Regions from separate parts of the Blautia stercoris genome, predicted to be linked through region 2. Evidence: predicted binding sites of a transcription regulator. Region 2 holds the regulator's gene; each other region holds the start of a gene.
The links. The regulator Rex, encoded in region 2, represses fermentation and respiration genes when NADH is low (regulators of the CRP and FNR family bind a similar motif). The targets are predictions, from matches to a motif close to ATTGTTAANTANTTAACAAT.
Positions count from the first base shown of each region.

Region 1: the regulator Rex is predicted to act here: its motif matches at 4,618-4,637, upstream of ACYQ2D_RS10720 (phosphoketolase family protein).
Region 3: the regulator Rex is predicted to act here: its motif matches at 3,273-3,292, upstream of ACYQ2D_RS00880 (L-lactate dehydrogenase).
Region 4: the regulator Rex is predicted to act here: its motif matches at 2,816-2,835, upstream of gap (type I glyceraldehyde-3-phosphate dehydrogenase).

Region 1 covers NZ_BAAHYF010000002.1:198,269-206,413, forward strand. The annotation lists gene ACYQ2D_RS10705 (IS256 family transposase) at 1-1,189, opposite strand, end outside; gene ACYQ2D_RS10710 (transposase) at 1,300-1,509, opposite strand; gene tnpA (IS200/IS605 family transposase) at 1,688-2,044, shown strand; gene ACYQ2D_RS10720 (phosphoketolase family protein) at 2,201-4,588, opposite strand; gene ACYQ2D_RS10725 (ROK family transcriptional regulator) at 5,092-6,237, shown strand; cobalamin riboswitch at 6,363-6,520, shown strand; gene ACYQ2D_RS10730 (leucine-rich repeat domain-containing protein) at 6,681-7,529, shown strand; gene ACYQ2D_RS10735 (Ig-like domain-containing protein) at 7,679-8,145, shown strand, end outside.
Region 2 covers NZ_BAAHYF010000001.1:342,697-350,841, forward strand. The annotation lists gene alr (alanine racemase) at 269-1,405, opposite strand; gene ACYQ2D_RS01760 (NAD(P)H-hydrate dehydratase) at 1,412-2,905, opposite strand; gene ACYQ2D_RS01765 (redox-sensing transcriptional repressor Rex) at 2,980-3,627, opposite strand; gene abc-f (ribosomal protection-like ABC-F family protein) at 3,829-5,739, shown strand; gene ACYQ2D_RS01775 (NADP-dependent isocitrate dehydrogenase) at 5,770-6,972, opposite strand; gene ACYQ2D_RS01780 (GntR family transcriptional regulator) at 7,000-7,668, opposite strand; gene ACYQ2D_RS01785 (beta/alpha barrel domain-containing protein) at 7,736-8,145, opposite strand, start outside.
Region 3 covers NZ_BAAHYF010000001.1:162,675-170,819, forward strand. The annotation lists gene ACYQ2D_RS00865 (YkgJ family cysteine cluster protein) at 1-61, shown strand, start outside; gene fliB (flagellin lysine-N-methylase) at 74-1,204, shown strand; gene ACYQ2D_RS00875 (4Fe-4S dicluster domain-containing protein) at 1,297-2,820, shown strand; gene ACYQ2D_RS00880 (L-lactate dehydrogenase) at 3,327-4,277, shown strand; gene ACYQ2D_RS00885 (CoB--CoM heterodisulfide reductase iron-sulfur subunit B family protein) at 4,325-5,137, shown strand; gene ACYQ2D_RS00890 (4Fe-4S dicluster domain-containing protein) at 5,130-5,519, shown strand; gene ACYQ2D_RS00895 (4Fe-4S binding protein) at 5,525-7,513, shown strand; gene ACYQ2D_RS00900 (hydrogenase iron-sulfur subunit) at 7,504-7,947, shown strand; gene ACYQ2D_RS00905 (4Fe-4S dicluster domain-containing protein) at 7,935-8,145, shown strand, end outside.
Region 4 covers NZ_BAAHYF010000001.1:888,191-896,335, forward strand. The annotation lists gene tpiA (triose-phosphate isomerase) at 1-308, opposite strand, end outside; gene ACYQ2D_RS04300 (phosphoglycerate kinase) at 354-1,547, opposite strand; gene gap (type I glyceraldehyde-3-phosphate dehydrogenase) at 1,748-2,767, opposite strand; gene ACYQ2D_RS04310 (histidinol-phosphatase HisJ family protein) at 3,007-3,807, shown strand; gene mnmA (tRNA 2-thiouridine(34) synthase MnmA) at 3,876-4,973, opposite strand; gene nifU (Fe-S cluster assembly scaffold protein NifU) at 4,973-5,410, opposite strand; gene nifS (cysteine desulfurase NifS) at 5,523-6,707, opposite strand; gene ACYQ2D_RS04330 (RrF2 family transcriptional regulator) at 6,730-7,182, opposite strand; gene ACYQ2D_RS04335 (oligosaccharide flippase family protein) at 7,308-8,145, shown strand, end outside.

The DNA of each region.
Region 1 (8,145 bases), on a different contig from region 2:
AATAGATACATAACTGATCAAGGGTAAGGCCCCAATCGCATGATTTTCCAGTCCATTTTTTAGTCGCATCTGTCATAGCAAGATACAGCATCTTAAACAGTGCATCATCTGTCGGAAAAATGGTTTTTGATTTTGTCACCTTTCGTAACTGTCGATTGAAATTTTCAATCGAATTTGTAGTATAAATCAACTTTCTGATTTCACAAGGATATTTGAAATAGGTTGACAACTGAGGCCAGTTATTTCTCCAGGATGCTATGGATGCCGGATATTTCTTTCCCCATTTTTCTTCTAAATCGTCTAGTGCTACAAGCGCTAAATCTTCCGTATCTGCTTTATACACCAGTTTTAAGTCGGTCATAAAAGGTCTTACATCTTTATAAGAGATAAATTTTGTAGAGTATCGGATTTGATGGACTATGCATCTTTGAATTTCTGCCTGCGGAAAAACAGCTTGAATTGCATCTCCAAAACCGGTCAAACCATCAACCGATACAATCATAATGTCTTCTACTCCTCTATTCTTAATCTCGTTAAGTACAGAAAGCCAGTACTTTGCACTTTCATTTCCACCAATCCACATACCAAGAACTTCTCGTTTTCCGTTTAATTTTACACCAATCGCAACATATACGGCTTTTTTTACCGTACGATTGTCTTCTCGAACATGAAAATGAACGGCATCCATAAATACAATCGCATACTTCCGTTCTAATGGACGGTTTTGCCATTCTTTTGCAATCGGCAGAATTCTGTCTGTCATGTGTGAAATCATTTCTGCGGATGCTTCTACACCGTAAACATCTCTCAAATGGGAAGAAATATCCCTCGTTGTCATTCCTTTTGCATACATAGACAAAACTTGGTCTTCGATATTTGAGATATCGGTCTGGTTCTTTTTTACAATCTCTGGCTGAAACGTACTTTGACGATCTCTGGGAATCTCTAAATTTATTGTTCCCATAGTTGATGTTACTGTTTTGGGACTATATCCATTTCTGCTGTCATCTGTTTCTTTGTTTTGGTAGTCATACTTAGAGTAACCAAGATGCTCATCCATTTCCGCTTCCAACATACTTTGTAAAGTGTCTCCCAATAAATCTTTCAACATTTCCTGAATATCTTGAGCATCTTTCGGCTGATAGTGCTCCAATAAACTACTGATAAATGCTTTACGTTCTGGGTCCATTTTTCTTCTTCGTGCCATAAAAAAATCCTCCTGAATTGATATTTATTTTAACATCAATCCAAGAGGATATAGAACTCTTTTTTGGAGTTTACACAGAATTATTTACAGTCTCACCTGCTTAAGGCGCTCAGGTACCTGGAGCTGGCATGCATGTGTTCATGGCCTTTTGTGATAATGCTGACAGCTTTGGCTCTCTTTTTGTGAAACCACTGGCACTCTGACAGAACCGCTCCGCCCTTGTACAGCATTGATGAACCATCATTGCATACGACAGCTGCGAAGTTGCTCACACCAAAGTCTATGGCGCATATGTTGGGCATGTCTGTATTATCTGCGGCAAAATTTTCACTTTCGAGGGTAAGACACAGGATGTATCTTCCATAATAAGGCTTGATTTTAACCTCTTTGAGGACGGAATCCGCTTCTACATTTGAAAGATAAAGGCGTTCCTTTCTACCCGGGAGTTTTAAATTAACACCATGATCTGCGGGATATCATATAGTACTTGTAACAAAATACAGACATCCGGTTCTTACCGGCGATGTAAAAACTGCTGTCTATGAACGGATTAATTATGTAGCTGAAAGCAGAGGGTTTAATATACTTGAGTTAAATGGGGAACTGGATCACATACATCTGCTTATTGAAGCGAACCCGCAGACTCCTCCGTCAGAACTTGTCAATGTAATAAAAACTCAGACGTCCCGCAAAGTTCGTAAGCTTTATGGCGATACACTGCTTAAAAAGTATTACTGGAAACCTTATTTTTGGTCTGACAGTTATTTTATTGCAACCGTAAGTGAAAATACTCTGGATGTAGTGAAAAATTATATTAAAAATCAGGGAATAAAATAAAACACAGCCATTCACCCACGCCTATGCAAGTATTATAGACGTGGTATTCTGGCTGATATGATAGAGAATAATAGAAACCCCAGAGCTGTTGGAGGTCAGATAACAGTTCCGGGGTTTTTTACTTTATAGAGAAATTTGTATCATAGAAAACGTTAATTATTTATTTTCTGGTGTATGCCATTCCCAGTTACGAACTTCTTCGATATCCTGTCCGTATTCTGCGATGTACTGTTTATGTTCTACCAGTTTGTCGTTCATTTTCTGAATCAGGTAAGAACCGCGGTTTCCTAACTGTGGAAGGTGCATGATAGCATCTTTTACAAGGTTGAAACGGTCGATTTCATTCTGAACTCTCATATCGAATGGAGTTGTGATAGTACCTTCTTCCTGATAACCATGAACAGATACGTTCTGGTTGTCACGACGGTAAGTTAACTCATGAATCAGAGTTGGGTAACCGTGGAATGCGAAGATAACCGGTTTGTCTGTTGTAAACAGTGCATTGTATTCGCTGTCGCTTAATCCGTGAGGATGTTTGTGGTTGGACTCCAGTTTGAATAAGTCAACTACGTTGACTACACGAATCTTCAGTTCCGGAAGTTCATCACGCAGGATAGTAACAGCTGCCATTGTTTCAAGTGTTGGTGTATCACCGCAGCAAGCCATAACAAGATCTGGTTCTTCACCACAGTCATTACTTGCCCATTCCCAGATACCTACACCCTGTGTGCAGTGTTTAACAGCCTGTTCCATACTTAACCACTGATAACTTGGATGTTTGGATGCTACGATAGCATTTACATAGTTTTTACTCTTGATGCAGTGGTCGAAGCAGGATAATAAGCAGTTAGTATCCGGTGGAAGATACATACGAACTACGTCTGCTTTTTTGTTAGCGATATGGTCAAGGAATCCTGGATCCTGATGTGTAAATCCGTTGTGGTCCTGCTGCCATACATTTGATGTAAGAATGAAATTCAAGGAAGCAATTGGCTGTCTCCAGGAAAGCTGATTGCAGACCTTTAACCATTTTGCATGCTGTGCAGCCATGGAGTCTACAACACGGATAAATGCTTCGTAACTAGCGAAGAAGCCATGACGACCTGTTAACAGGTAACCTTCTAACCATCCTTCACACATATGCTCACTTAACATACTATCCATAATACGTCCGCCTCTTGCCAGGCAGTCATCTGTATCAAGCATTTCTGCGTTCCAGTCTCTCTTTTCTGCTTCAAATACTTTGTAGAGACGGTTAGACATACTTTCATCCGGTCCGAAGATACGGAAGTTTTTGTTATCCTGATTTAAGTTGAAGATGTCACGGATGTATCCGCCAAGTTCAATCATATCCTGAGCTTTTGTTTTTCCTGGGTCAACATCGATTCCATAAGTACGGAAATCCGGAAGTCTTAAGTCTTTCAGTAAAAGACCACCATTTGCATGTGGGTTAGCACCAAGACGAGCATTTCCCTTAGGAGCAAGTTCAGCCAGTTCCGGAATCAGACGACCATTTTCGTCGAATAATTCTTCCGGATGATAGCTTTCTAACCATTCCTGTAACAGTGGAAGATGTTCTTCCGGTTTTTCCATTGTAATCGGAACCTGATGAGCACGGAAAGAACCTTCAATCTGAAGTCCGTCAACAACCTTAGGACCTGTCCATCCCTTTGGAGTACGAAGAATAATCATTGGCCATGCTGGACGTTCCGCATCGTTTTCTTTACGAGCATGTTCCTGAATTGCTTTGATTTTTTCGATTGCAGTATCCATAGCTTCTGCCATGAGTTTGTGCATTGTCATTGGGTCGTCACCTTCAACGAAGATTGGTTCCCAACCGCATCCTACAAAATAGCTTTCGATTTCTTTGTGAGAAATACGAGAGAAGATTGTAGGGTTGCTGATTTTATATCCGTTCAGATGAAGAATCGGAAGGACAGCACCGTCTGTAATTGGGTTTAAGAATTTATTTGACTGCCAGGAAGTAGCCAGAGGACCTGTCTCGGCTTCACCATCACCGACAACTACAGTAGCGATTAAGTCCGGGTTATCAAATACTGCACCAAATGCATGAGCGATAGAATAACCAAGCTCGCCACCTTCGTTGATAGAACCTGGAGTTTCCGGAGCACAGTGGCTTGGAACACCGCAAGGGAAGGAGAACTGTTTGAACATTTTCTTCATACCTTCTTCATCCTGGCTGATGTTTGGATAAATTTCACTGTAAGAGCCTTCCAGATAAGTGTTTGCAATCATGAAGTTTCCGCCGTGTCCCGGACCGGAAAGTAAAATCATATCCAAATCGTAACGTTTGATTACACGATTACAATGAACGTAAACAAAGTTCTGACCTGGTACAGTTCCCCAGTGACCAACAATTTTTTTCTTAATCTGGTCCATAGACAATGGCTTTTTAAGAAGCGGGTTGTCTAAGAGATAAAGCTGACCAGCAGATAAATAATTAGATGCACGCCAATAAGCATCCATTTTATCTAACATTTCCTGAGATAATGGCTGTTTTTCAAGACAAGTATTCTCTGACATGTGTTTCCTCCTAGTAAAATAGATTTCTAATTGTTAATTATTTGATGGTGTAATCATAACATAAGTTCAAAAATTCGTTAAATCATTTATTTTGATTCTATTCATATCAAAAAGTTATGGATAGAAGAAGCGTACTCCATTTTCCCAGAATGGAAGAAAATGAATCGTATCGGAAGTTGTATTCAGTCCGTTTTCGTTAATATAGGCATAAAATACCTGCGGCGGCAGCAATTAATAATCGGGCAGGGTCTGCGGTAAATACAGTTTCCATAATTTTAACTCTCCTTATTTTAAAAAATACTTTTCTTTTTCACTTATGCTTATTACTTAACTGTAAGTGAAGTATATAATAAGAGGAAAAAATATGTCTATTGACATAAAAAATAATTTTTTAAAACTTATTTTGGTTAAAATGCACATAAAATATTCTTGTTTGCGTTTCATAGTATACTGTATTAAAATGGAACTATGACTGAAAAGTATGGAAAAGCAAGGAGGACAAAATGAGCGAACGAGGCGTTACTACGATTACATTAAAACAGATTAATAAAGAAAAGGTATATCAATATATTTATCGTACGAAACAGACTTCAAAACTTCAGATTGTGCAGGATTTAAAGATGGGTCTGTCTACTGTCAGTCAAAATTTAAATGTGCTTGAAGAAGAAGGTCTGATTCAAAGAGATGGCTATTTCGAATCAACGGGTGGAAGGAAGGCACAGGTGATTCAGATTGTATCAGATGTCCGGATTTCAATAGGAATTGGAATTTTAAAAAAAATGTTTTATATTGTTGCAATTGATTTATATGGAAAGGTGATTGCAAAAGACACCATTGATTTGGATTATAGCGATACAGAAGAATATTATGAAAAGGTAGCAAATAAAATAGATGAATTTATAGAAGAATACAAATATCAGAAAGAAAGAATCCTTGGTGTTTCGATTGCAACTCAGGGAATTATTTCTCCGGATGGTTCCGGAGTCATGTATGGTACGATTATGAATAATGTGAAGATGCGTCTGTCTGATTTTTCTTCTAAGCTGCCTTATCCATGCCGTCTGGTACATGATTCAAAAGCGGCTGCTTATCTGGAATTATGGAATCATTCGGAACTCGACAGTGCAGTGGTGTTTTTATTAAATCGCAACCTTGGTGGAGCGATTATTACAAATCGAAAGGTGCATGAAGGAAGTTTCATGCATAGCGGAGTGATTGAACACATTTGCATTAATTCAGATGGACCGCTGTGTTATTGTGGAAACCGTGGCTGCCTGGAAACCTATTGTTCCGCAAATTCACTGTCTGAAATTGCAGGAATGTCAATAAAGGAATTTTTTGAAAAACTAAGAGAAAATAAAGAGGAGAATATAAAGCAAATCTGGAAAGAGTATTTAAAACATCTGGCATTTGCCATGAGAAATCTGAATCTGGTCGTTGACGGACCGATTATTATCAGTGGGTATCTGGCACCCTATTTTATGGAGAATGATTTGAATTATCTGTTAAAACAGATCAATTTATCGCTTCCGTTTGAGTTTCCAAAAGAAAATCTGATAGTTGGGACAAATGGACAGTACACTCCGGCAATCGGTGCAGCTCTTTTTTATGTGAAAAAGTTTATTGATGGAATTGCTCCGACGATTTAACTTTCCGGTGACCGAGATGATAATCACGACGACAGAATTTGTTGTATATAAAGAGTCTGATATTGCTAAAAGAAAGTTTTAAACTTGCTTTACAAAAATGGAAAAATAAAGTATAATTACAGAAAATAAATAAGTTTTAAAACGGTCCTTGACGAAATAATGAAAACAGAAAAAATGATTTAAGATAGGTTAAAAGGTAAGCTCGGTGAGAAACCGGCGCAGTTTCCCCTACTGTAACACAGATGTTGTGAAGCCAGAAAACTGCCGTTTTTTAAATTTAAATTTATTTTCGGGAAAAGAAAGTAAATTTATTTTTGTGTATGTGAATAAACATTTTAAATATGTGACAGCAACTCTGGCATGCGAAAAGTAAAGAAAGAAATTTCCCGTGATCTGGGAGATTTCTTTTTCTTTACCAATTTAGCTTGATGAAAAGGAAAAGAATGGATAAGACAATGGGACAAATATTAACGTGGAAAGCAAAAGAAAAAAATGTTTTTACCAGAGCACAGGGAAAGAAAGTACGGGAAAAAGAACTGGTACTGGCTTCGGATTGCAGAAAGATAGAAGATGAAGCACTGATGAATAACGTAAAAATTAAAAGAGTACAGATTCCTTCATCGGTAACAGAAGTCGGAAAACAGAGCTTTGCAAATTGTACAGCTTTAAATGAGCTGTGTTTTGATAACATAGAAAGAATTAAGCAGGAAGCATTTTCGTGTTGCATCAGAGTTCGGAAAGCAGAATTTTCCAAAAAACTGCAGTACATTGGAAAAGGTGCTTTTTTTCGGTGTAAAAAACTGGAAACAGCGACTTTTCCTGAAAGTGTAACGTGTGTGTATCTAGCGGAAGAGGTATTTTATGGATGTGAAAGTCTGAAGGAAATTAAGATTCCAAAGTCTGTCCAGGAAATTAAAAGTCGTGCCTTTTATAAATGTTTAAATCTTGAAAAGGTAGAATTTCCATTGGCACTTCGGAAGATTGGTTCTCAGGCATTTTATCAAACAGCATTAAAAGAACTGGAACTTCCGGATGGACTGCGTGAGATTGGAGACAGTGCATTTTTAAAATGTAACAATCTGGAATCCGTGAAAATTCCAGAAAGTGTGAAGCGGATAGGAAAATGGGCATTTCATGGATGTCATCGTCTGAAAGTAGTTGAGATTGCTCATGAACCGGAATTTATCGGAGACTGGATTGTAAACAAAAGTACGGTGATACGGTGCAGAAAAGACAGCAAAGTAGAAGCATACTGTAAAAAGTTTGAATTTGCAGTAGAATACATAGAGTGAAAAATACTGCGGATAGTTATGAACTATTTCATTATAACACAGTAGACACAAGGATAAATGAAGACCTTTCCTGATGGGAAGGTCTTTTTTTATATAACGCAAAAGAAATAATGCACTCTCAAAGCGCATAAAAAGAAGGAGGAAACAAAATGAAACAGAGAAAGAACAATCGATTTCTGGCAATGCTGATGGCGATGTTAATGATTGTATCAACTGTTGCAACGGGTTGGTATCCGGTTGTTGCAAAAGCAGATACAAATACAGGCATTACCTTAACTGTAATCGGCGATACCGGAAATCACAGTAAAAATCTGGATGAACATACCGGATATGTGTATTGGTTAAAAGACCAGCCGCTTAATATTGATGTAAACAGTCTGGAAAGTTATTATGTGGCTGAAAACTGTAAAGACCAGATTAAGGCTGCATTAAAAGAAGCAAAGATTGACTATCATTTTTCAGATGAAGGCAGCTGCTTCCCAGATGATATGAAAAATAAGGACGGAGTTGACTTACAGAGTGACTGGAGTAAAGGATACTGGTCTGTTATCGTTCAGTACGCAGATGGCTCTTTTAATTCCAATGGATGGAGTAGTTATGATGGAGCTGCCCAGCT
Region 2 (8,145 bases):
TCTAGTAAAGCGGACATTCGCAATCCGCTTCGCTACTTGCTCATGAACGCAGTCGCTTCGCAATCTGTCAGTGAGAGTTTTCAACTCCCACTGACATAAGCATCCCCCCTCAGCCGCCGCTTAGTACTGCGCGCACTTAAAGCGGGGGAATGCTTATCTGCATTCAAACACCTTTTTATCATTTTTCCCAATTCTTTCGTGTGTATTCTATGGTTTTTATATTTTCTATGGAAATACTGGCTTTTTGCCATAAATCTCAAAGAAGATTCTAACGGCTTACCAGATAGACTCTTGGAACTCTTTTACTGATACAGCAAGCAAACTCATAATTAAATCTTCCACTTAAGTCACCTAATTCCTCTAATGTAATTTTCTCTTTTCCATCTCTTCCAAGCAGAGTGACTTCATCTAAAATTTTTGCATCCTGAATCTCTGTTACGTCTACCATAAACTGGTCCATACAGACTCTTCCAAGAATCGGCGCCCTCTTTCCATGTATCAGTACATATCCTTTATTGGATAATCCACGACAGTATCCATCTGCATAACCAACCGGAATGGTTGCCACTTTTGTTTCTTTTTCTGTTATAAATGTTCCCCCATAACTGATTGCGGTTCCTTTTTCAACTGTTTTCACATAAGAAATATGTGTTTTCAACTCCATAACCGGTCTTAAAGCAACCGGTTCTTTTTCCACTTCGTCAGATGGATATAAGCCATATAAAATAATTCCAGCACGGACGGCATCCATATTTGCCTCTTTCATACGGATAATTCCAGCACTATTAGAGCAATGCTTCATCGGAATTGAAAGTCCTTCTTCTTCCAGTCTTGAAATAAACTGCTGAAACTTTTCTAATTGCACATAAGCCGGTGTTGTTTCTGCTTCGTCCGCTCTTGCAAAATGGGTAAAAATTCCCTCGATTTCAATATGCGGAAGTTTTGAAATTTTTAAAATTTCAGGAACTGCCTCGTTGATATCCCGATAGCCAATTCGACCCATTCCTGTATCAACTTTTATATGTATTTTTGCAGTTTGATTCATTTTTACCGCAGCATCAGATAAATGCTGTGCCATCTCAAACGTAAAAACCGCCGGTCTCATATCATGCTCAATAATCGTCGGATAATCCTCTGCAAAAGTGTAACCCAAAATAAGAATTGGTTTTTTAATTCCTGCCTCACGAAGTTCCATCCCTTCTTCCACACAGGCAACTGCGATTCCCCAAATATAAGACAAAGATTCAATATGCTGTGCGATAGGAACAGCTCCATGACCATAGGCATCCGCTTTTAACACTGCAATAATCTTTGTATCTTTACTTATATTTTTTTTCATATTTTCCAAATTCCATGTAACGGCATCTAAATCGATTGTTGCATAAATTCTACTTGGTCTATTCATAATCTCTTATCCTCTTTTCTTAAGCACATCTCCTGTATAAGTAATCAGGTCTCCTGCCACCATTGCATATTTCCCTTTTTCTTTTGCAGCTTCATCGCCAGCCAGACCATGAACACATACTCCCATCACAGCTGCATCCAAAGGAGCATAGCCTTGAGCCAGCAATCCGAGTAAAATTCCCGTCAGCACATCGCCACTTCCTGCAGTTGCCATCCCACTATTTCCTGTTGTATTCACATAGACATTTTGACCGCCATCTGCAATTACGGTACGTGCATCTTTGCAAACCAAAGTTACGTTATAAAAATGTGCCAGTTTATTTGTAAGTTCTATCGGCTGTTGTTTCCATTCTTTAATCGAAAGTCCACTTAAGCGTGAAAATTCTCCCAGATGCGGAGTCATAATTACAGGATACTCGTATTTTTCAAGCAAATCAAGTTTACTTTTTAATAAATTTAATCCATCTGCATCAATCACCAATGGTCGTTTAGAACGTTTTAAAACAAATTCTAACAGTTCTTCTGCCTGTTTGTTTGTTCCAAGACCCGGACCAATCCCTACTACATCTGCCCATTCCAGACTTTCTGCCAACGCTTCTGATTTTATCTCTTTTTTGCCATAAAAGCAATACATAGCTTCCGGAAGCTGTACCGGAAGAATTGCCCTGTTCTCTTTTCGAGTATGCACTTTTACCATTCCAACTCCCGTATGCAGAGCCGAAGAGGCACTTAAAAGAGCAGCTCCACTGGTCATCTCATTTCCGGCTATTAGTAATACTTTTCCAAACGTTCCTTTATTTCCGCTTTCTCTGCGAAATAATTTTTCTTTCAAATCTTTTTCTTCAAACGTATAAGTTGAAATCGGAAAACAAATTTCAGGCATTTTTACAATTCCAATATCTGCCACTCTTACATTTCCTGCATACTCTGCTCCTTCATAAAAAACAGTTCCCAGCTTTTCATAAGCAAAACTGACCGTCCAGTCTGCACAAACGGCACATCCAAGTACCTTTCCTGTCGCCGAATCAATCCCTGATGGAATGTCCACTGCCACTACTTTGGCATCTGCCTGATTAATTTCTTTTATTTTTTCTTTGTAACCTCCACCTACTTCTCGGTCTAATCCAACCCCAAAGATGGCATCTACTATAGTAGTATATTCAGACAGGCTTTTATTCTTGACAAACGCAACCTGATATTTTTTTGCAATCTCAATTTGCTGTTTCATCTCCGTCGTAAAATGCGATGGGTCTCCTAAAATTTCCACATCAACCGAAATATTTGAAAGATGCAGCATTCTTGCAAGCGCCACACCGTCTGCTCCATTGTTGCCACTTCCGCATAAAACAAGTACTTTTTTAAGCGGAAGTCTTTCTTTTATCATTGTATCATACACACTTCTTGCGGCACGCTCCATTAACACCAGTGATGGAATTCCTATTTCCTGTATCGTATATCTATCTAATTGCTTCATCTGTGTTCCGGATACGAATTCTCTCATAAAGTCACCCCCAATTTTTGTTTTAAAAATATCAAAAAACTGCTACGAAATATTTTTTCGCAGCAGTTCTTCTATCATTCTTTTTTATGTTCTGTATTATACCGATTCAGATTATAAGACAGACGCATCAGACTTTCGGACAGATGCACATTTTCCACAATGACATCTTCCGGAACTGCCAAATCCAAATGTGCGAAATTCCAAATTGCCTTAATTCCATTCTCCACAAGAAGGTTTGCAGTCTCTTCCGCATAAGCTTTCGGCAGAGTAAGCGTTGCAATTTGAACATCATTCTCTCTTAAAAACTCCGGAAGCTCATCCATCATACGAATTTCATTTCCCCGAATGGAAATTCCTTTCAACACCGGATTGATGTCAAAAATTCCCACAACCTTAAATCCTCTTTTTTCAAATTTTACATAATTCGCAAGTGCCTGTCCCAAATTACCTGCACCAATAATAATAATATGATGGGTTCGGTCAAGACCTAATATTTTTCCTATTTCGGCATAAAGATAAGGTACATTATATCCATATCCCTGTTGTCCGAATCCTCCGAAATTATTTAAATCCTGACGAATCTGAGATGCTGTAACATGCATCTTGGAACTAAGCTCATTAGAAGAAATTCGTTCCACACCCTCTTCTAAAAGTTCACCCAAGTATCGATAATAACGAGGAAGTCTTCTGATTACAGCCTTCGATATACTTTTTTCGTCCACGACTTTACCCTCCTTTTGCCTGATTATTCGTTCTTTCAATACAAAACAAATTTACTTTTATTATATATAATTGTTAAAATAAAGTCAAATACAATTCTCTTAATTGCCGCATTTATCTGTTGTAAAATTCATTTTTTTCGATATAATAAATACAATGGCGTTTTTTTATACAGATAAGTAGAATTTTTTAAGGAGGAACTTATGATACTTGCATGTCAAAATATAGAAAAATCATTCGGAGGCGTAACTTTAATCCAAAATGCCTCTTTTCATATAGAAGACCATGAAAAAGCTGCAATGGTCGGAATTAACGGTGCAGGCAAAACTACCTTACTGCGCATTATTATGCAGGAGCTTCCCACTGATAAAGGAGAAGTCATTCTTGCTAAAGGAAAACGAATTGGTTATCTGGCACAGCATCAGGATTTAGATACAGATTTAACAATTTATGACTCTTTACTTCAAGTAAAACAGCATATTCTTGATATGGAACTACAGATGCGTGAAATAGAAAAACAGATGAAATACGCTAAGGCTGATGAATTAGAACGGCTTATGGATACTTATTCCCGCTTAACCCATAATTTTGAATTGGAAAACGGATACGCTTATAAAAGCGAATTAACCGGTGTTTTAAAGGGTCTGGGCTTTGCGGAAAGTGATTTTTCCAAACTGGTTTCAACTCTCTCCGGAGGTCAGAAAACCCGAGTGGCACTTGGTCGTCTGCTGTTATCCAAACCTGATATCGTACTTCTCGATGAGCCTACCAACCATCTGGATATGGATTCTATCTCCTGGCTGGAGACTTATCTTTTAAACTATGCAGGAGCTGTCTTAATTGTCTCTCATGACCGTTACTTTCTTGATAAAATTGTATCTAAAGTAATTGAAATAGATAACGGAAAAGTTTCTTCTTTTTCCGGAAACTACTCTGCATACAGTGAAAAGAAAGCAATGCTTCGAAAAGAAGCTTATCAGGCTTACATGAATCAACAGCAGGAAATCAAGCATCAAGAAGAAGTCATCACAAAATTAAAACAGTTTAATCGTGAAAAATCTATCCGCCGTGCAGAGAGCCGTGAAAAGATGTTAGATAAAATGGAAGTTCTTGAAAAACCAAGTGAATTAAACGCTTCTATGAAAATCCGTCTCGAACCAAAAATTACCAGTGGAAATGATGTTCTCGATGTAAAAGACTTAAGTAAATCATTTCCAAATCTCCCACTTTTTTCTGATTTAAGTTTTTCTGTCAAAAGAGGAGAACGCGTTGCAATCATTGGAAATAATGGAACTGGCAAAACAACTATTTTAAAAATTTTAAATGGCGTGATTCCTGCTGACAGCGGGACTTTTACTCTTGGAAGCAAAGTTCATATTGGTTACTATGACCAGGAACATCACGTTCTGCATATGGAAAAAACAATCTTCGAAGAAATTTCAGATGATTATCCTAAACTGACCAATACTGAAATTCGGAATCTTCTCGCCGCTTTTCTTTTTACCGGAGATGATGTATTTAAGCAAATCAGCTCTTTGAGCGGCGGAGAACGTGGACGTGTCTCTCTTGCTAAACTGATGTTATCAGAGGCCAATTTTCTAATTCTCGATGAGCCTACCAACCATTTAGATATCGTTTCAAAAGAAATCTTGGAAGAAGCGCTTAATAACTATACCGGAACGGTACTTTATGTTTCTCATGACCGTTATTTTATCAATAAAACTGCAACCAGAATTTTAGATTTAACCAACCATAATCTGGTCAATTATATTGGAAATTATGACTATTATATGGAAAAGCGCGAAGAACTGACTAAAATTTATGCGCCGGACATTCAAGAAGAAACCATCGCTGTTCAAACAGAATCTTCTAATAAATCAGACTGGAAACAGCAAAAAGAAGAACAGGCTCAAAAACGAAAACGCGAAAATGATTTAAAGAAAACAGAAGCAGAAATTGAAAAACTTGAGTTGAGAGACAGCGAAATTGATGAAGAAATGTCCAAACCGGAAGTGGCTGTTGATGTTGCAAAATGTGTTGCTTTATCCAATGAAAAAGCAGAAATCACTTTAAAACTCGAAGAATTATATGAAAAATGGGAAGAGTTGGCATAATGCCCTCTTCCCTTTTTCATTCTAAATTTTTTATTTTTCTAAATTATTACGGATTGCAAGGATAAATTCTTTGCTGTTTAATACAGTCGGATTTTCAATTGATGTAATCAATGCCAAATCTTTTGTCATCTCTCCACTTTCAATTGTCTCTATTGTTGCTTTCTCCAGCTTATCTGCAAATGCCTGCAGCTCTTCATTTTTATCTAATTCTCCACGTTTTCTAAGTGCTCCGCTCCATGCAAAAATTGTTGCAACAGAGTTTGTAGAAGTCTCTTCTCCTTTTAAGTATTTATAATAATGACGCTGTACGGTACCATGTGCTGCTTCATACTCAAAATAACCGTTCGGAGAAACCAATACAGAAGTCATCATTGCCAAAGACCCAAATGCAGAAGATACCATGTCACTCATAACATCTCCATCGTAGTTCTTGCAGGCCCAGATAAATCCGCCTTCTGCTTTCATAACACGTGCAACCGCATCATCAATTAAAGTATAAAAGTACGTAATTCCGGCTTTCTCAAACGCTTCTTTATATTCTTTTTCATAAATTTCCTGAAAAATATCTTTGAATGTATGGTCATATTTTTTAGAAATTGTATCTTTTGTAGAAAACCACAAATCCTGTTTGGTTGAAAGTGCATAACCAAAACAACTCTTTGCAAAACTCTCAATGGAATCATTTAAATTATGCATTCCCTGTGCAACACCTGCACCTGCAAAATTATGAACCAGTTCTCTTACCTCTGTTCCATCTTCACTTGTATAAACCAGTTCTACCTTTCCCGGGCCGGGAATCACCATCTCTGTATTCTTATAGACATCTCCATAAGCATGTCTTGCCAATGTAATTGGTTTTTTCCAATTTTTTACACAAGGTTCAATTCCTTTTACGACAATTGGAGCTCGAAATACCGTTCCATCTAGCATGGAACGAATCGTTCCATTCGGACTTTTATACATCTCTTTTAAATCATATTCTTTCATACGTGCAGCATTTGGAGTAATTGTCGCACATTTTACTGCTACTTTATATTTTTTAGTAGCATTTGCAGCATCTATTGTAACCTGGTCATTCGTCTTATTCCTATACTCCAGTCCTAAATCATAATACTCTGTATTCAAATCAATATATGGCTCAAGTAATTCCTCTTTTATCATCTTCCAGAGGATTCTTGTCATTTCATCTCCATCCATTTCTACAAGTGGTGTTGTCATTTTAATTTTTTCCATCGTCTTATCCTCCTTAAGCCCTAACGTTTATTCGCCCTTACTTAATACACTGTCTAAATCATAGTTTTTTAAATTTTCTACTGTATTTGAAATATGACGAGTTGCCACTAATTCCGCTTTTTCCTCATCGTGCTCACGAATTGCTGTTAAAATTGCATCATGTTCGTCATTTGACTTTTCCATACGTCTTTTTTTCATAATGGATGCCATTCGGACTCTCTGCACATATTGATGAAAATCCGTTAATGTATGTTCTAAAATCCGGCTTCCGGATGCTTTATATAAAAGTTTATGAAATTTACTGTCCATCTCACATACCTGTTCATAATGTTCTTTTTTCGCATGGTATTCTGATAAGACAACCGTCTCTTCCATCGCATCTAAAAGCTCCGGTGTAATGTTCTTTGCTGCCATTCTTGCAGCAAGACCTTCTAAGCGTGCACGAATCAGATAGATATCTCTTACGTCCTTTTCGGAAATTCCGGTTACAAATGCCCCCTTATTCGGAACAAGCTGTACCAATCCCTCCAGTTCCAGCTGTCGAATTGCCTCTCTTACCGGCGTCCGGCTGATTCCCAATTCTTTTCCAATTGAACTTTCAACCAGTTCTTCCCCTCTTTTATATTTTCCATTCAAAATATCGGAACGTATTTTATCAAAAACCTGTCCTCTTAAAGACTTCTCTGTTCCTGCCATCTTTTCTCCTTTTTTGTTTTATCTACTTTCAAAATCTTTATTCGACTCTAAAAGTACATTTTTTATTTTAAAGCTCAATATTTAATCTCTTACAACTTTCTTCAATCACTGCAATTAATTCTTCATCGGTCAGTACAGTTACTCGTCCATCCTCATACTGTTTGTCCACCCACGCTTTAATCATTACAACCAGTTCACTGTTTTTGTCGATTGCTTTTTCATTTTCCAGCTGATAGTGATTATTAATCCAATGCGCGATACCTGCAAGACCCGAGGTGTTTGATACTGCAACCTGCGGTGCTTTATTTAAAAATTTCTTTGTATCAAAAATATTATAAATTTCTTCGTTCTTCAACAGACCATCTGCATGAATCCCTGCACGGGTAACATTAAATGCACTTCCTACAAACGGAGTCTGTGGCGGGATTTTATAACCAATTTCTTTCTGATAATATTCTGCAAGTTCAGTAATCACAG
Region 3 (8,145 bases), 180 kb from region 2:
ACAGTTTGATGAGCGGATGACACAGATGAAGAAACTGATTTATACATTGGACAGACAATAAGGAGAAGAAACGATGAGATATTTAAAACCGGATTTTTATGATGAATTTTCCTGTCTTGCCGGAGCTTGTCCGAAAACCTGCTGTGCGGGATGGCAGATTGTGATTGACGAAACATCTCTTGATAAATATGAAGGACTTTCCGGACCATTTGGGAATCGGATTCGCAATTCAATTGATTGGGAAGAAGAAATTTTTTTTCAGTATGGGAGTCGTTGCGCCTTTTTAAATGAAGAAGATTTGTGTGAGATTCAAAAAGAGCTTGGAGAGAGTTATCTTTGTGATACCTGTAAAATGTATCCGCGTCATGTGGAAGAATATGAAGGACTGCGGGAATATTCTCTTTCTTTATCTTGTCCCAAAGCGGCAGAAATGATACTTGAAAATCAAAAGAAAGTAACATTTTTGGAGTGGGAGACAGAAGAAGAGGAAGAATTTGAATCGTTTGATTTTTTGATGTTTACTCAACTTGAAGATGCGAGAGATATTTTGTATACGATTATACAAAATCGTGACTTAAACTTTGAGAAAAGAGCATGGATGTGTGCAGAACTGGCAAAAGCGATGCAGGAAGCAGTTGATGAAAATCAGTTTTTTGAAATTGATGCTCTGCTTGAGCAGTATCGAAATCAGGATATAAAGCTACTTTGTAAAAAGTATAAAATAGAAGCGCCCCATGCGCGGTATGCGCGTATGAAAAGAGAAATTCGAGTGTTACAGGAGGAATTGGAACATTTGGAGAGTGCATGGAGCGTGACATTGGAAAATCTGGCAGAACTGCTCTATCAGGACGGAGAAGAGAACTACTGTAGGATTTATGAAGAATTTCAGAAGGGTGTCGGAGCAAAGAGCGATAAAAAACAAGAATGGGAAATCCAAAAAGAACAGCTTATGATGTTTTTTGTGTATACTTATTTTTGCGGAGCAGTCTATGATGATGCAATATGGAGTAAAATGGCACTGAGTTTATTTTCAGTAGAATGGATTACGGAACTATGGATGTATCAGTGGATATCAGAAAAGAAAACGCTTACATTTGAAGATAAAGTGGAACTGGCTTATCGTTATGCCAGGGAAATTGAACATTCGGATTTAAATTTGGAGAGATTGGAAAATTACTTTACTGCAGATAAGCATTTCGTATAAAAAAAAATACAACAGATAAAAGACTTGAAAAATAAAAGCAGAGTAGTTAAAATGGAGGCAAAGAGGGAATAAAAAACAGGAGGAAGGATTTATTGAGAGGTGTAGAAACCAGAATTCAAGAAATCAGAAGAATGATTTTCAGAGAAGTGGCACGTATGGCTTATGATACAGAAAATAGTGTTGCGGCTAAAATAGAAGAATTGCCATACGAAATTATTCCCGGAGAAGTAGGAAATTTCAGAAATGACGTGTTCCTGGAGCGTGCGATTGTAGGGGAACGTTTGAGACTTGCAATGGGACTTCCATGCAGGAGTGCAGCAGAACATGCACCGTTATCGGACAACATTGCACTGGCAGATCAGGCAGAAACGTACTATACTCCCCCGCTGATTAATATTATTAAATTTGCATGTAATGCATGCGCTGAGAAAAGAGTTTATGTGACAGAGGGGTGTCAGGGATGTCTGGCTCATCCGTGTGTAGAGGTCTGTCCGAAGAAAGCGGTTACATTAGATCGGACAAATGGACGTTCGGTTATTGATACTGAAAAATGTATTAAGTGCGGAAAATGTGCGGAGGTCTGTTCTTATAATGCAATTATTGTTCAGGAACGTCCTTGTGCCAAAGCCTGTGGAATGGATGCAATTGGTTCAGATGAAAATGGAAAAGCGGAGATTGATTCTGAAAAATGTGTTTCCTGTGGTCAGTGCCTGGTAAATTGTCCATTTGGAGCAATTTCTGATAAATCCCAAATCTTTCAGGTGATTCGTGCAATGCAGTCAGGAGAACGTGTATATGCGGCACTTGCACCTGCCTTTGTGGGGCAGTTTGGTGCAAAAGTAACACCGGGAAAACTGCGTTCGGCAATGAAAATGCTTGGGTTTGCGGATATTTTTGAAGTGGCGATTGGAGCGGATTTATGTGCGACACAGGAAGCTGAAGATTTTGTACAGGAAGTTCCAAATAAACTGCCGTTTATGGCAACCTCCTGTTGTCCGGCATGGTCTTCTATGGCAAAAAAATTGTATCCGGAATACAGAGAGTGTATTTCTATGGCATTGACTCCAATGACGCTTACAGCAAGGCTGATTAAAGAACAGCATAAAAATGCAAAGGTTGTATTTATTGGACCGTGTGCTGCCAAAAAACTAGAGGCAATGAGAAAATCAGTTCGCAGTGAAGTTGATTTTGTATTGACTTTTGAGGAAATGATGGGTATCTTTGAAGCAAAGGATATTGATGTGGCATCTTTAACAGAAGAAGTTGAAGGAATCAATGATGCATCTGAGGATGGAAGAAATTTTGCTGTTTCCGGAGGAGTTGCTCAGTCTGTGGTAAATGTGATTCAGGAGAGATATCCAGAAAGAGAGATTAAAATAGCAAATGCGGAGGGCTTAAGAGACTGTCGAAAACTGCTTATGATGGCAAAAGCCGGAAAATACAATGGTTATCTGTTAGAGGGTATGGGATGCCCTGGTGGTTGTATCGCAGGTGCGGGTACGATGCAGTCGATTAAGAAATCTCAGAATGCAGTGAAGAAATATGCAGCGCAGGCAAATCATAAAAATTCAAATGAAACAGAATACGTGAAAGAATTAAATAAATTAGTGGATTAAAAAAAGTACCGTTATACCAGAAAAATGAGAGAACCTTTCAAAGTTAGCTGGATAGCGGTATTTTTTGCAATTTTCAGAGAGAATAATAATTTAACCAAATCAAGTAAGTCCCCTGCTTCAATTGCGAAAAGCAATAAGCAGGGGGGGGACTTGCTTGTATCAGGAGGGGGCAAGCCCCTTCTGATAAGCTGCGTAGCAGCTATTTGGTTATGAGCAAGTAGCGAAGCGGATTGCGAATATCCACTTGACAGTGATAACACGCGAAAGCACCATAAGAAAAAAATATATCAAAATCGTTAAAAAATTGTTGTTAAATTCTTGTCGATATGATATCCTACAGAGGTAGCGCAGAGCGAAAGTCGTTAAAATGCCATTTTGTGTGCGGATATCGTGTGCTTTTTGGGAGAAATCTACATGAGAAGAAAAACGATTTTCCATTTTTTTAAAAAACGATTGTTAAAAAAAAGACAATAAGAGCGCCCTTATCTAAGGGGAAAGGAGTAAACATGAGCAGTAAAATTACTATTATAGGTGCAGGCAGTGTAGGAGCAACCATTGCTTATACGTTATCAAATGAGGACATCGCTTCCAATATTGTTTTGATTGATATCAACAAACAAAAGGTAGAGGGTGAAGTCATGGATATTGCACAGGGAACTTGTTTCCGTGACCCGATTTCAATTGTAGCCGGAGAATATGAAGATGCAAAAGGTTCTGATATTGTAATTATCACTTCAGGTATTGCACGAAAACCTGGTCAGACAAGAATTGAATTGACTCAGACCAACGTCAATATTATGAAAAGCATTGCACCGCAGATTGTAAAAGCAGCACCGGATGCACTTTATATCATCGTAAGTAATCCGGTTGATATTATGACTTATGTCTTTACAAAGATTTCAGGACTGCCGGAAAATCAGATTATCGGTTCCGGAACAATCTTAGATACTGCCCGACTTCGCTGTGGCTTATCGGAACACTTTAAAGTATCACAGAAAAATATTCATGCTTATGTATTTGGAGAGCATGGAGATACTTCTTTCATTCCTTGGACAGGGGCTTATATTTCCGGTGTGAGCATCAATGAGTATTATGAGCTGGCAAAGAGTCTTGGAAAAGATGTAAAAGAGCTGGATAAAGAAGCAATGCTTGCTTATGTACAAAAATCCGGTGGACAGATTATTGCAAATAAAGGTGCTACTTTCTATGCGGTTTCAAAAGCAGTTTGCAAATTATGCGGAATTGTACTGGCATCTTCTGATTCTGTTGCGACAGTATCCTCTATGATGCATGGAGAGTATGGAATTGAAGATGTATGTTTAAGTACTTTGACTTTAGTTGGACCGAATGGAATTCAGGGAAAAGTACCGATGCGAATGAATCAGAAAGAAATTGAACAGTTAAAGAAGAGTGCAGATGCCTTGAAAGAGGTTATTGCACAGATTAATCTGGATTAAAATCCAGATGTAATATTTAAGAGTAAAAAAAGAAAGGACAACAGGATATGAAATACAGTTATTATCCAGGGTGTACGCTGAGAACAAAGGCAAAAGATTTGGATGCTTATGCCAGAGCTTCAGCAAAAGTGCTTGGATTTGAACTGGAAGAAATTGAAAACTGGCAGTGCTGTGGCGGGGTTTACCCGCTCGGTACAGATGAAATTGCCACAAAACTTTCTTCCGTACGTGCACTCAATGAGGCAAAAGAAAAGGGTCAGGATTTGGTAACTCTTTGTTCTGCCTGTCATCATGTGATTAAACGTGTCAATGATGATATGAAGAATGTAGAGGATATTCGGACAAGGGCAAATAACTATATGCAGTTAGAAGAACCTTATGCAGGAGAGACAACCGTGCTTCATTTTTTAGAGGTGCTTCGTGACAGAGTAGGATTTGATACATTAAAAGAAAAAGTGGTAAATCCGTTAAAAGGAAAGAAAATCGGTGCTTATTACGGATGTTTACTACTTCGCCCCGGAAAGATTATGGCGTTCGATAATCCGGAAAATCCAAGTGTAATAGAAGATTTTATTCGGGCAATCGGAGCTGAGCCGGTTATCTATCCATACCGAAACGAATGTTGTGGAGGATATATTTCCTTAAAAGAAAAAGAGATGGCAGAAAATATGTCAAAAAAAGTGACAGACAGTGCAAAAGGGTTTGGAGCAGAAATGTTAATTACAGCCTGTCCGCTTTGCCTTTATAATTTAAAGAAAAATGGAAATCAGACACTTCCGGTTTACTATTTTACAGAGCTTTTAGCAGAAGCACTTGGCGTAAAAGAAGAAGCCAAGAGGGAGGTGGCAGGAAATGAATGATAATAAAAAACAGGCAGAAAAGATAAAAGAAATCAGCGGAGCCAATCCTTTAAAATGTATGAAATGCGGAAAATGTTCTGCATCCTGTCCAGCATTTGATGAAATGGATATTAAACCGCATCAGTTTGTATCTTATGTGATTAATGAAAATATTGATGCGTTGGTTCAGTCAAAGTCGTTATGGAAATGTCTTTCCTGTTTTGCCTGTGTAGAACGCTGTCCAAGAGATGTACAGCCAGGTAGAATCATTGATGCAGCAAGACAGCTGGTAGTCAGACAAAGAGGACAGGCGTATTTGTCAGCAGATGAAATTCCGGAATTATTAGATCCGGAACTTCCACAGCAGTTATTAGTGAGTGCATTCAGAAGATATAGGAGGTAACCCTGGTGCAGAGAATAGGAGTATTTGTCTGTCATTGCGGAACAAACATAGCCGCAACGGTAGATGTCAAGAAAGTTGCAGAGATGGCTCTTATGGAGCCAGGTGTGGTTCATGCAGAAGATTATCAGTATATGTGTTCTGAAGCAGGCCAGGCCTTGATTGCAAAAGCAATCAAAGAAAAAGGACTGACAGGAATGGTTGTCTGTTCCTGTTCTCCACGTATGCATGAGGCAACGTTTAGAAAAGCAGCAGAGCGTGCTGGATTGAACCCATACATGGTGGAGATTGCAAATATTCGTGAACATTGTTCCTGGATTCATAAAGACATGGAAGAGGCAACAAAAAAAGCCGTTATTTTAATGCGTGCGGCAGTTGCAAAAGTTAATTTAAACACTCCGTTATACCCAGGAGAGAGCCGTGTAACAAAACGAGCGCTTGTGATCGGTGGAGGAATCGCAGGAATTCAGACAGCACTGGATATTGCAGATGCTGGATATGAAGTTGATATCGTAGAAAAGGAGCCAAGTATTGGTGGAAGAATGTCACAGCTTGATAAGACATTCCCGACTTTAGACTGTTCTGCTTGTATTTTAACACCAAAGATGGTGGAAGCAGCGGCACATGAAAAAATACATATTTATACCTACAGTGAGGTTGAAAAAGTATCCGGGTTTGTAGGAGATTTTACAGTAGATATTAAAAAGAAAGCCAGAAGTGTAAATATGGATAAATGTACCGGATGCGGAGTGTGTCAGGAAAAATGTCCATCGAAAAAAGCACCGAGCGAATTTAACCGTGGCTTAAATACAAGAAGTGCAATTTATACCCCGTTTGCTCAGGCAATTCCAAATGTTCCGGTCATTGACCGTGAAAACTGTATTAAGTTTAAAACCGGAAAATGTGGAGTTTGTTCAAAGGTATGTCAGGCAGGGGCAATTGATTATGACCAGAAAGATGAAATTGTAACACAAAAATACGGCGCAATTGTTGTCGCAACTGGTTTTGATGTAATTAAGCTGGATAATTACGATGAATATGCTTACAGCCAGAGTAAAGATGTCATTACATCTTTGGAATTAGAGCGTATTATGAATGCAGCAGGACCGACAAGTGGTCATTTAGAGCGTCTTTCTGATGGAAAAGCACCAAAAGAAATGGTATTCATCCAGTGCGTGGGAAGTCGTTGTGCGGATGATAGAGGAAAGAGCTATTGTTCTAAGATTTGCTGTATGTACACGGCAAAACATGCAATGCTGATTCGTGATAAGTATCCGGATGTGAATGTAACGGTCTTTTATATTGATGTGCGTACACCGGGGAAAAATTTTGATGAGTTTTATCGAAGAGCGGTAGAACAGTACGGTGTCAATTATATTAAAGGTCAGGTTGGAAAGGTTATTCCACAGCCAAATGGAAAATTATTGGTACAGGGATCAGATTTATTAGATAATAAACAAATTTTGAAAGAAGCAGATATGGTAGTGCTTGCCGCTGCGATTGAACCAAACAAAGATGTAAGAAAGATTGCAACGATGTTGACTGCAAGTATTGATACGAATAACTTCCTTACAGAGGCACATGCAAAATTGCGTCCGGTAGAGTCTCCAACCGCCGGAATCTTCCTCTCCGGGGTATGCCAGGGACCAAAAGATATTCCGGAGACGGTTGCACAGGCAGGAGCAGCTGCGGTAAAAGCAATTGGACTCTTAGCAAAAGATAAGCTGATGACAAACCCATGTACCGCAAAACCAGATGAACTTTTATGTAATGGTTGTTCTACGTGTGCAAATGTATGTCCTTATGGAGCAATCACTTATGAAGAAAAAGAAGTCAATGACCATGGTATTCGTGAAGTGCGTCGTCTTGCACAGGTGAACAGTGCACTGTGTCAGGGATGTGGAGCTTGTACAGTAGCGTGTCCATCCGGGGCAATGGACTTACAGGGATTTTCAAACAGACAGATTATAGCGGAGGTAGATGCAATATGTCGATAGAAGCAAAAGAAGAGTTTACACCGAAGATTGTAGCGTTCTGCTGTAACTGGTGTAGTTATGCAGGTGCAGATTTAGCAGGAAGCAGTCGTCTTAGCTATCCAGCAGATGTCAAAATTATTCGCGTGCCTTGTTCCTGTCGTGTCAATCCGATGTTTATTTTAAGGGCATTTGAAAAAGGTGCAGATGGTGTGATTTTATGTGGATGTCATCCAGGGGATTGTCATTACAGTACAGGAAATTATTATGCAAGAAGACGTATGACACTTCTGTTTTCCATGCTTGATTATATTGGAGTGGAAAATGGACGTACCCGTGTAGAATGGGTATCAGCAGCGGAGGGCGTGAAGTTTTCAACAACAATGAATGAGTTTGTTGAGAAGATTCATTCTCTTGGAAAAAATGTACGATTGGAGGATTTAAGATGCAGGAAATAATTGACCGTGCAAAAGAACTGCTTGCGGATAAGACCGTAGCGCGGGTACTTGGCTGGAAAGCCGGAGACTTGCCTTATAATCCGGAACCGGCTTATTTTGAAACTGTAGAATCTTTAAAGGATTTTGTTTATAACGGATTCTGTGGCGCAAATTTAAGCAAATATATGATAGAAGCTTCTAAATTAGAAGGAAAAACTA
Region 4 (8,145 bases), 550 kb from region 2:
GCAAAGTATTCTCTTCTTTCAGAATGACCTAAAACAACGTATTTTACGCCTGCATCTGTCAGCATATTTGGAGAAATTTCTCCTGTGTAAGCACCTTTTTCTTCAAAGTACATATTTTCTGCACCAACCTGAATATTTGTGCCTTTTGCTGCTTCTACAACCGGAATGATATCGATAGCCGGTACACAGAATACTACGTCTACTTCTTCATTCTTTACTAATGGTTTTAAAGTTTCTACTAATTTTACTGCTTCACTTGGAGTCATGTTCATTTTCCAGTTACCAGCAACAATTTTTTTTCTTGCCATTTTTCTTATCTCCTTTTTTCTCTAACAGATATTAATAAAATGTTATTATTTATCGTTTGCAGCAGCTACGCCCGGAAGTTCTTTTCCTTCAAGGAATTCCAGAGATGCACCACCACCTGTGGAGATATGAGTCATTTTGTCGCCATAACCTAAAATGTTAACTGCGGCAGCAGAGTCACCGCCACCAATGATTGTTGTAGCATCTGTTTCAGCCAATGCTTTTGCAACAGATTCTGTACCATGTGCAAAATTTGGCATTTCAAAACATCCCATCGGTCCGTTCCATACAACTGTTTTTGCATCTTTTACTGCTTCAGCAAAAAGTTTTTCTGTTTCCGGTCCGATATCCATGCCTTCCCATCCGTCTAAGATTTCTCCACGTTTTACAACTTTGATGTTGCAGTCGTTAGAGAATGCATCACCGATACGGTTATCTACAGGAAGAAGCAGTTTTACGCCTTTTTCTTCTGCTTTTTTCAGCATGTCAAGTGCATACTGAAGGTAATCATCTTCACAAAGAGAAGTTCCGATATGTCCGCCTAATGCTTTAGAGAAAGTATAAGACATACCACCACCGATGATTAAAGTATCTACTTTATCAAGAAGGTTATTGATTACAGAGATTTTACTGGATACTTTCGCTCCACCAAGGATTGCAACGAACGGTCTTTCCGGATTGTTTACTGCATTTCCAAGGAAGGCAATTTCTTTTTCCATTAAGTATCCAACAACTGCTGTATCTACATATTTTGTAACACCTACATTTGAGCAGTGTGCTCTATGAGCTGTTCCGAATGCATCATTTACAAAAACATCGCACAGAGATGCGAGTTCTTTACTAAATTCATCACCATTTTTTGTTTCTTCTGCACGATAACGTGTGTTTTCCAGTAAAATAACATCTCCGTCGTTCATTGCTTCCACTGCTGCTTTCGCATTTGGTCCAACAACTTCTGGGTCTGCTGCAAATTTTACTTCCTGTCCAAGTAATTCACTTAAACGAACTGCAACCGGTGCAAGAGATAATTCTGGTTTTGGTTCTCCCTTCGGTTTTCCAAGATGAGAACAAAGAATAATTTTTCCTCCATCTGCAATCAGTTTTTTAATAGTTGGAAGAGCTGCTACCAGACGGTTTTCATCTGTGATTTTTCCATCCTGCAGCGGTACATTGAAGTCACAGCGTACCAGTACTTTTTTTCCTTTTACGTTGATGTCATCAACTGTTTTCTTATTCAGCATAAATGATGCCTCCTTAAATAAATTATTATTTTCTGTCCGTTCTTAAACTGTATTTGTAGTCTGAATTTAACATAAAATATGTCAAATAATGGACAAATTTACAGGATATTTTCCCCATAAAATGACAAAAGGAGTCCGGTCCAACAAAAGACCGGACCCCTTCACTGAGTCTTTATTCTTCTTAAATTCAGCGAATAAAATTATTCTGCTAATAATTTTCCGAAGTATTTGATTGTTCTTACCATCTGGCTTGTGTAAGAGTTTTCGTTATCATACCATGAAACAACCTGTACCTGTGTTGTTCCGTTGTCCAGAGGCAGAACCATTGTCTGTGTAGCATCGAACAGAGAACCATATCTCATACCAACGATATCGCTGGAAACGATTTCATCTGTATTGTATCCGAAGGATTCTGTAGAAGCGTTTTTCATAGCTTCGTTAATCTGGTCAACTGTTACTGTTCCTTCTACTACTGCTGTTAAGATAGTTGTAGAACCTGTTGGGGTTGGAACACGCTGTGCAGCACCGATTAATTTTCCGTTCAGTTCTGGAATAACCAGACCGATTGCTTTTGCAGCACCTGTGCTGTTTGGTACAATATTAACTGCAGCAGCACGGCTTCTTCTTAAGTCGCCTTTTCTCTGCGGTCCATCCAGAGTCATCTGGTCGCCTGTGTAAGCGTGGATTGTACACATAATACCTGTTTTGATTGGAGCCAGGTCATTTAATGCTTTTGCCATAGGAGCTAAGCAGTTTGTTGTACAAGAAGCTGCGGAGATGATGTTATCATCTTTTGTCAGTGTTTCATGGTTTACATTGTAAACAATTGTAGGAAGGTCATTTCCTGCAGGAGCAGAGATAACAACTTTCTTAGCACCAGCTTTTAAGTGAGCTTCTGCTTTTTCTTTAGATGTATAGAATCCTGTACATTCCAGAACTACGTCTACACCGATTTCTCCCCAAGGAAGTTCTGCAGCGTTTGCTTTAGCATAGATTTTGATTTCTTTTCCGTCAACTGTGATGGAATCTTCTCCTGCTGTAACTGTATCTGCTTTCTCATATTTACCCTGTGTTGAGTCATATTTCAGTAAGTGAGCTAACATTTTCGGGGATGTTAAATCGTTGATTGCTACAAGTTCAAATCCTTCTGCTCCAAACATCTGTCTGAAAGCAAGACGTCCGATACGTCCAAAACCATTGATTGCTACTTTTACTGCCATGATATTCATTCCTCCTAAAAGTGTTTGTTTAACGTGAAGTTTCTAAAGATTGTTAAAGAAACATCAACCTGTTTCATATTGTACCTAATTTTGGACAAAAATTCAAGTCCAATTTGAATATTTATTCCAGTTTTCCATCTTTCCTATACTTTTGCCAACCTTTCCTATATAATAGAAGTAAATTTGTTTTATTTTTTACAAAAATCAAGTTAAAAACTAACCAAAGGAGGGCTTTTTTTATGTATTCGGACTCACATTTACACTCATCTTTCTCCAGTGATAGCGACACTCCCATGGAAGAAATGATTCAAACAGCCATTTCAAAAGGACTTTCTTCTATGTGTTTTACAGAACATCAAGATTTGGATTTCCCACCTGGAGAGTTTGATTTTCTCGTAGACATGGACGCTTATCAGCAGACACTTTCTACACTCGCTAAAAAATATCAGGAACAGATTCACATTCGTTTTGGAATTGAACTTGGACTTCAGCCTCAACTTGGAAACCAGCTTTCCGATTTTGTAAACTCTTATCCGTTTGATTTTGTCATTGGTTCTGTCCATGTTGTAGACCGGCTCGACCCTTACGAATCTGTGTTCTATGAAAACCGCAGTGAAAAGGAAGCCTACTTACGATATTTTACCTGTCTTTTAGAAAATGTCAAAAAATATTCCTGCTTTGATGTTTGCGGACACATAGATTACGTTGTACGCTACGGTCCAAACAAAAATCTTTATTATTCTTATCAGAACTATCAGGAAATCATTGACGAAATTCTCCGTGTTCTTGTCGATAAAAACATCGGTCTGGAATGTAATACAGGAGGCTTTAAATACGGTCTTGGTCATTCAAATCCGACCGAAGAAATCTTAAAACGCTACCGTGAACTGGGTGGGGAAATTATCACTCTTGGTTCTGATGCACATGTCCCGCAGTATATTGCTTATGAATTTGAACGTGCAGTAGATATTTTAAAGCAATGTGGCTTTTCCTATTATACGGTTTTTGAAAAACGAAAACCTATATTTTTTCCATTATAATTGCATAATTATAAATTAAAATCGAGCAGAGCCTTTATCAGCCCTGCCCGATTTTTTAATACGCTGTACTAATTTACTGTATTGTTGATAATTGTTCCGCCTCCGGCTACATAGCCATTTTCATAAAATACAACTGCCTGTCCAGGGGTAATTGCCCGCTGTGGCTCATCAAAAACTGCTGTAATCTCATCCTCACCGGTTCTTCTGATGGTGCACATGGAACCCTGATGATTGTAACGAATTTTTGCCAGCACTCGTCTTTCTTCTCCTTTAGGCAAATCTTCCATTGCCATAAAGTTAATATTTTGACAGACTAATTCTTTTTTGAATAAATCTTCACTTTCACCAATAACGACTTCATTAGTTTTCGGACAAATTCCTGTGACAAATACCGGATGGCCCATCGCAAGATTCAACCCTTTTCTCTGACCAATAGTATAATGCGTAATTCCTTTGTGTTCTCCGATTACCGTTCCATCTGCCAGCACATAGTTTCCTTGTGGTATCTTCCGATTTGTGCTTCTTTCAATAAAGCCAGCATAGTCTTTATCCGGCACAAAACAAATTTCCTGACTGTCTTTTTTATGTGCAACCTGAAGTCCGATTTTCTCTGCAATCTGGCGAATTTCATCTTTATTATACGCACCTACCGGCATCAGAGTATGAGAAAGCTGATACTGTGTCAGGTTATACAAAGCATAAGTCTGGTCTTTTCCAACAGCGTCTGACACTGCAATCGTATAACGTCCATTTTCAAGCTGTGCAATTTTCGCATAATGACCGGTTGCAATATAATCTGCACCTATTTCCATACTTCTTTGCAGTAAAGATTCCCATTTTACATAGCGGTTACATGCAATACATGGATTTGGAGTTCGTCCCTCTAAATAATCTTTGACAAAATAGTCAATAACACTTTTCTGAAATTCCTTTCTGAAATTCATGACATAATACGGAATTTCAAGCATCTGGGCTACTCTTCTTGCATCATCTACCGCACTTAATCCACAACAGCCACCGTTTTCCTGCTGCGTAAACTGGTCTTCTTCCTGCCAGATCTGCATGGTAACACCAATGACATCATATCCCTGTTCCTTTAAAAGATATGCTGCTACGGAAGAATCTACTCCTCCAGACATACCCACGACAACTTTCTTTTTTGCCATTAATAATCTTCCTCTTCTTCACCCTCAGAGATATCTGACTTCGGTTTGTCTAAGCCTTCTATTTTGATATCATGTTTTTCAGCATAGTCCCAAAGTGCAGCATGAATTGCTTCTTCTGCAAGTAAAGAGCAATGTACTTTTACCGGCGGAAGTCCGTCTAATGCCTCCATAACTGCTTTATTTGTTACCTGAAGTGCTTCCTGAATGCTTTTTCCTTTTACCATTTCAGTTGCCATACTGCTTGTAGCAACTGCTGCACCACAGCCAAATGTTTTAAATTTACAATCTTTGATAATTCCGTCATCATCAATGTCAAGGTAGATACGCATGATATCTCCACATTTTGCATTTCCTACTGTACCTACTCCGCTGGCGTTTTCAATTTCACCTACATTTCTTGGATTCTGAAAATGGTCCATTACTTTTTCACTGTACATATCGTTTATTCCTCCGTTATATCCTGTCTTTTTCTTTTATCTTAAATCAAATCTTAACTATTACCGTTATCTTAATCTTAAACTTTTCTTATGTCTTTTTTATGTGCCTTTCTTATGCCTGATGTTTTCTTACGAAATCTTCGTAAAGAGGAGACATCTGACGCAGTCTGCTTATAATTTCTTTAATCTGGTCTAAGGTGTAATCCAAATCTTCTTTTGTTGTTTCATCACTGATTGTCATACGAAGAGAACCGTGTGCAATTTCATGAGGCAGTCCAATTGCAAGCAATACATGAGATGGGTCTAAAGAACCAGATGTACATGCGGAACCACTGGAAGCTGCAATTCCTTTCATATCAAGCATAATCAGAAGAGATTCACCCTCTACAAACTGGAAACTTACATTAATGTTATTTGGCAGACGTCTCTTCGGGTCTCCGTTTAAGCGTACATACGGAATTTCATTTAAAATTCTTCCGATAAAATAGTCCCTTAATTCAATTTCTTTTTTTGTACGTTCTTCCATAGAATCTGCTGCACGTTTTGCTGCTACACCATATCCTACGATTCCCGGAACGTTCTCTGTTCCTGCTCTTCTCTTTCTCTCCTGTGCACCACCATGTACAAAGGAACGAATTTTCACCCCTTTTCTGATGTATAAGAAACCAATTCCTTTTGGTCCATTGATTTTATGACCGCTGGAGCTGAGCATGTCGATATTTAATTCATCTACATTAATCGGAACCTGTCCAAATGCCTGTACGGCATCTGTGTGGAATAAAATATTGTGCTCTTTTGCAATCATACCGATTTCTTTAATTGGCTGGATTGTTCCAATTTCATTGTTTGCAAACATAACAGAAATTAAAATGGTTTCTGGTGTGATTGCTTTCTGAAGCTGGTCTAAATCAACAACACCATTTTCATCTACATCAAGATAAGTGATTTTTGCACCGCGTTTTTCCAGATATTCGCAGGTATGAAGAATTGCATGATGTTCAATTTTTGTTGTGATGATATGATTTCCTTTATTTTTATAAGCTTCAAATGTTGCTTTTAATGCCCAGTTATCTGCTTCGCTTCCGCCTGCTGTGAAATAAATTTCTTCACTTTTTGCACCAAGCACTTCTGCAATCTGTTCTCTTCCTTTTGTGATAGCTTCTTTACTTTTTGTTCCCAAATCATAAATACTAGATGGATTTCCGTAATTTTCTGTAAAATATGGAAGCATTGCATCGACTACTTCTTGTGCTGTTTTTGTTGTTGCTGCATTGTCCAAATAGATACTTGTTTTCATAGCTTTATCTCTCCTATAAACTTTAATTATCGCATTTTTGTACCTGAATCTGCCCCTTTTCCCGCATCAGACGGCTTTCTTCTACAAGCTGACTCAGCTTAATTGAATCTACGGTGTCACGGATACTGCTGTTAATCCGTTCCCACACAAATTTGGTTACACATAAATCTGCCCCCTGGCAACTATTGTCTTCTCCTCCGCAAGTTACGGCCTCTAAACTTCCCTCGAGTGCCCTTAAGACATCTCCCACAGAAATTTCGTTTGCCGGTCTCGCCAGTTTATAACCACCCTGCGCACCTCTGACGCTGACAATCAGTCCTGCACTTCGTAACTTTCGCATCAACTGTTCCAGATAACTGTCAGAAATGTTTTGTCTTCTGGCAATACTCTGTATGGAAACAGTCTCATTTTCACTATATAATGCCAGGTCTATCAAGGCTCTTAATCCGTATCTTCCTTTGGTTGATAATTTCAAACAACCACCATCCTTTTAAATTCCGACTATTCCACTCGGATTTAAAAGTAGAATATCATTCTTATCTTGTTCTGTCAAGATGGTTTTTTGAATATATTTGAGAAAAAGGTTTTTGGAAATCTGCCATGAATCATACTCGTACTATGCTCAAAGGGACTCTGATTTTAACGCTCTCCGGCTTCCTTACAAAAATAATCGGTTTCTTGTATAGAATATTCCTCTCTCAGACAATCGGTTCTACCGGAATGGGAATTTATCAGTTGATTTTTCCAATTCATGCTCTTTGTTTTGCTCTGACCGTCGGTGGCATCCAGACTGCAATTTCACGCCTTGTTGCTGCCAAATTTGCCAAAAAAGAGGACTCCTATGCAAGAGCCGTCTTTTTAATCGCCACATCTTTTTCTACCTTACTTTCTATTCTCGTCACTTTTTTTCTTTTTCATTATGCTGACTGGTTTGCTATACATATTTTATTTGAACCACAATGTACTTCTCTTTTAAAAGTATCCTCCCTCTCCATTCCGATGGGAACGTTTCACTCCTGCGTAAACGGTTATTATTTTGCCCGAAAAAAAACACTTTTACCGGCTCTCTCTCAGTTAATCGAACAGACTGCCCGTGTTGCCGCCTCCTATCTGCTCTGGCTTGTCTGGAGTCAGGAAGGACACGCAATCACTCCTATGCTTGCTGTCTTTGGTCTTTTTTTTGGGGAATTTATTTCCATGCTGTTCGCCTTATTTATTACCATCATGGATTTTCACTCCTCCACTCAGCCTGTTCGCAAGATAATCAGACCTTTTCGGCAGTTAAAAGAAATTCTGGCTTTTTCTACACCTCTTACCTGTAACCGCCTTCTGGTCAATCTTCTGCACAGTATTGAATCCATTTTAATTCCGGGACATCTGCGCTTGTTTGGAATGACTCAGCAGACTGCCCTGTCTGTATATGGTGTCTTAAATGGAA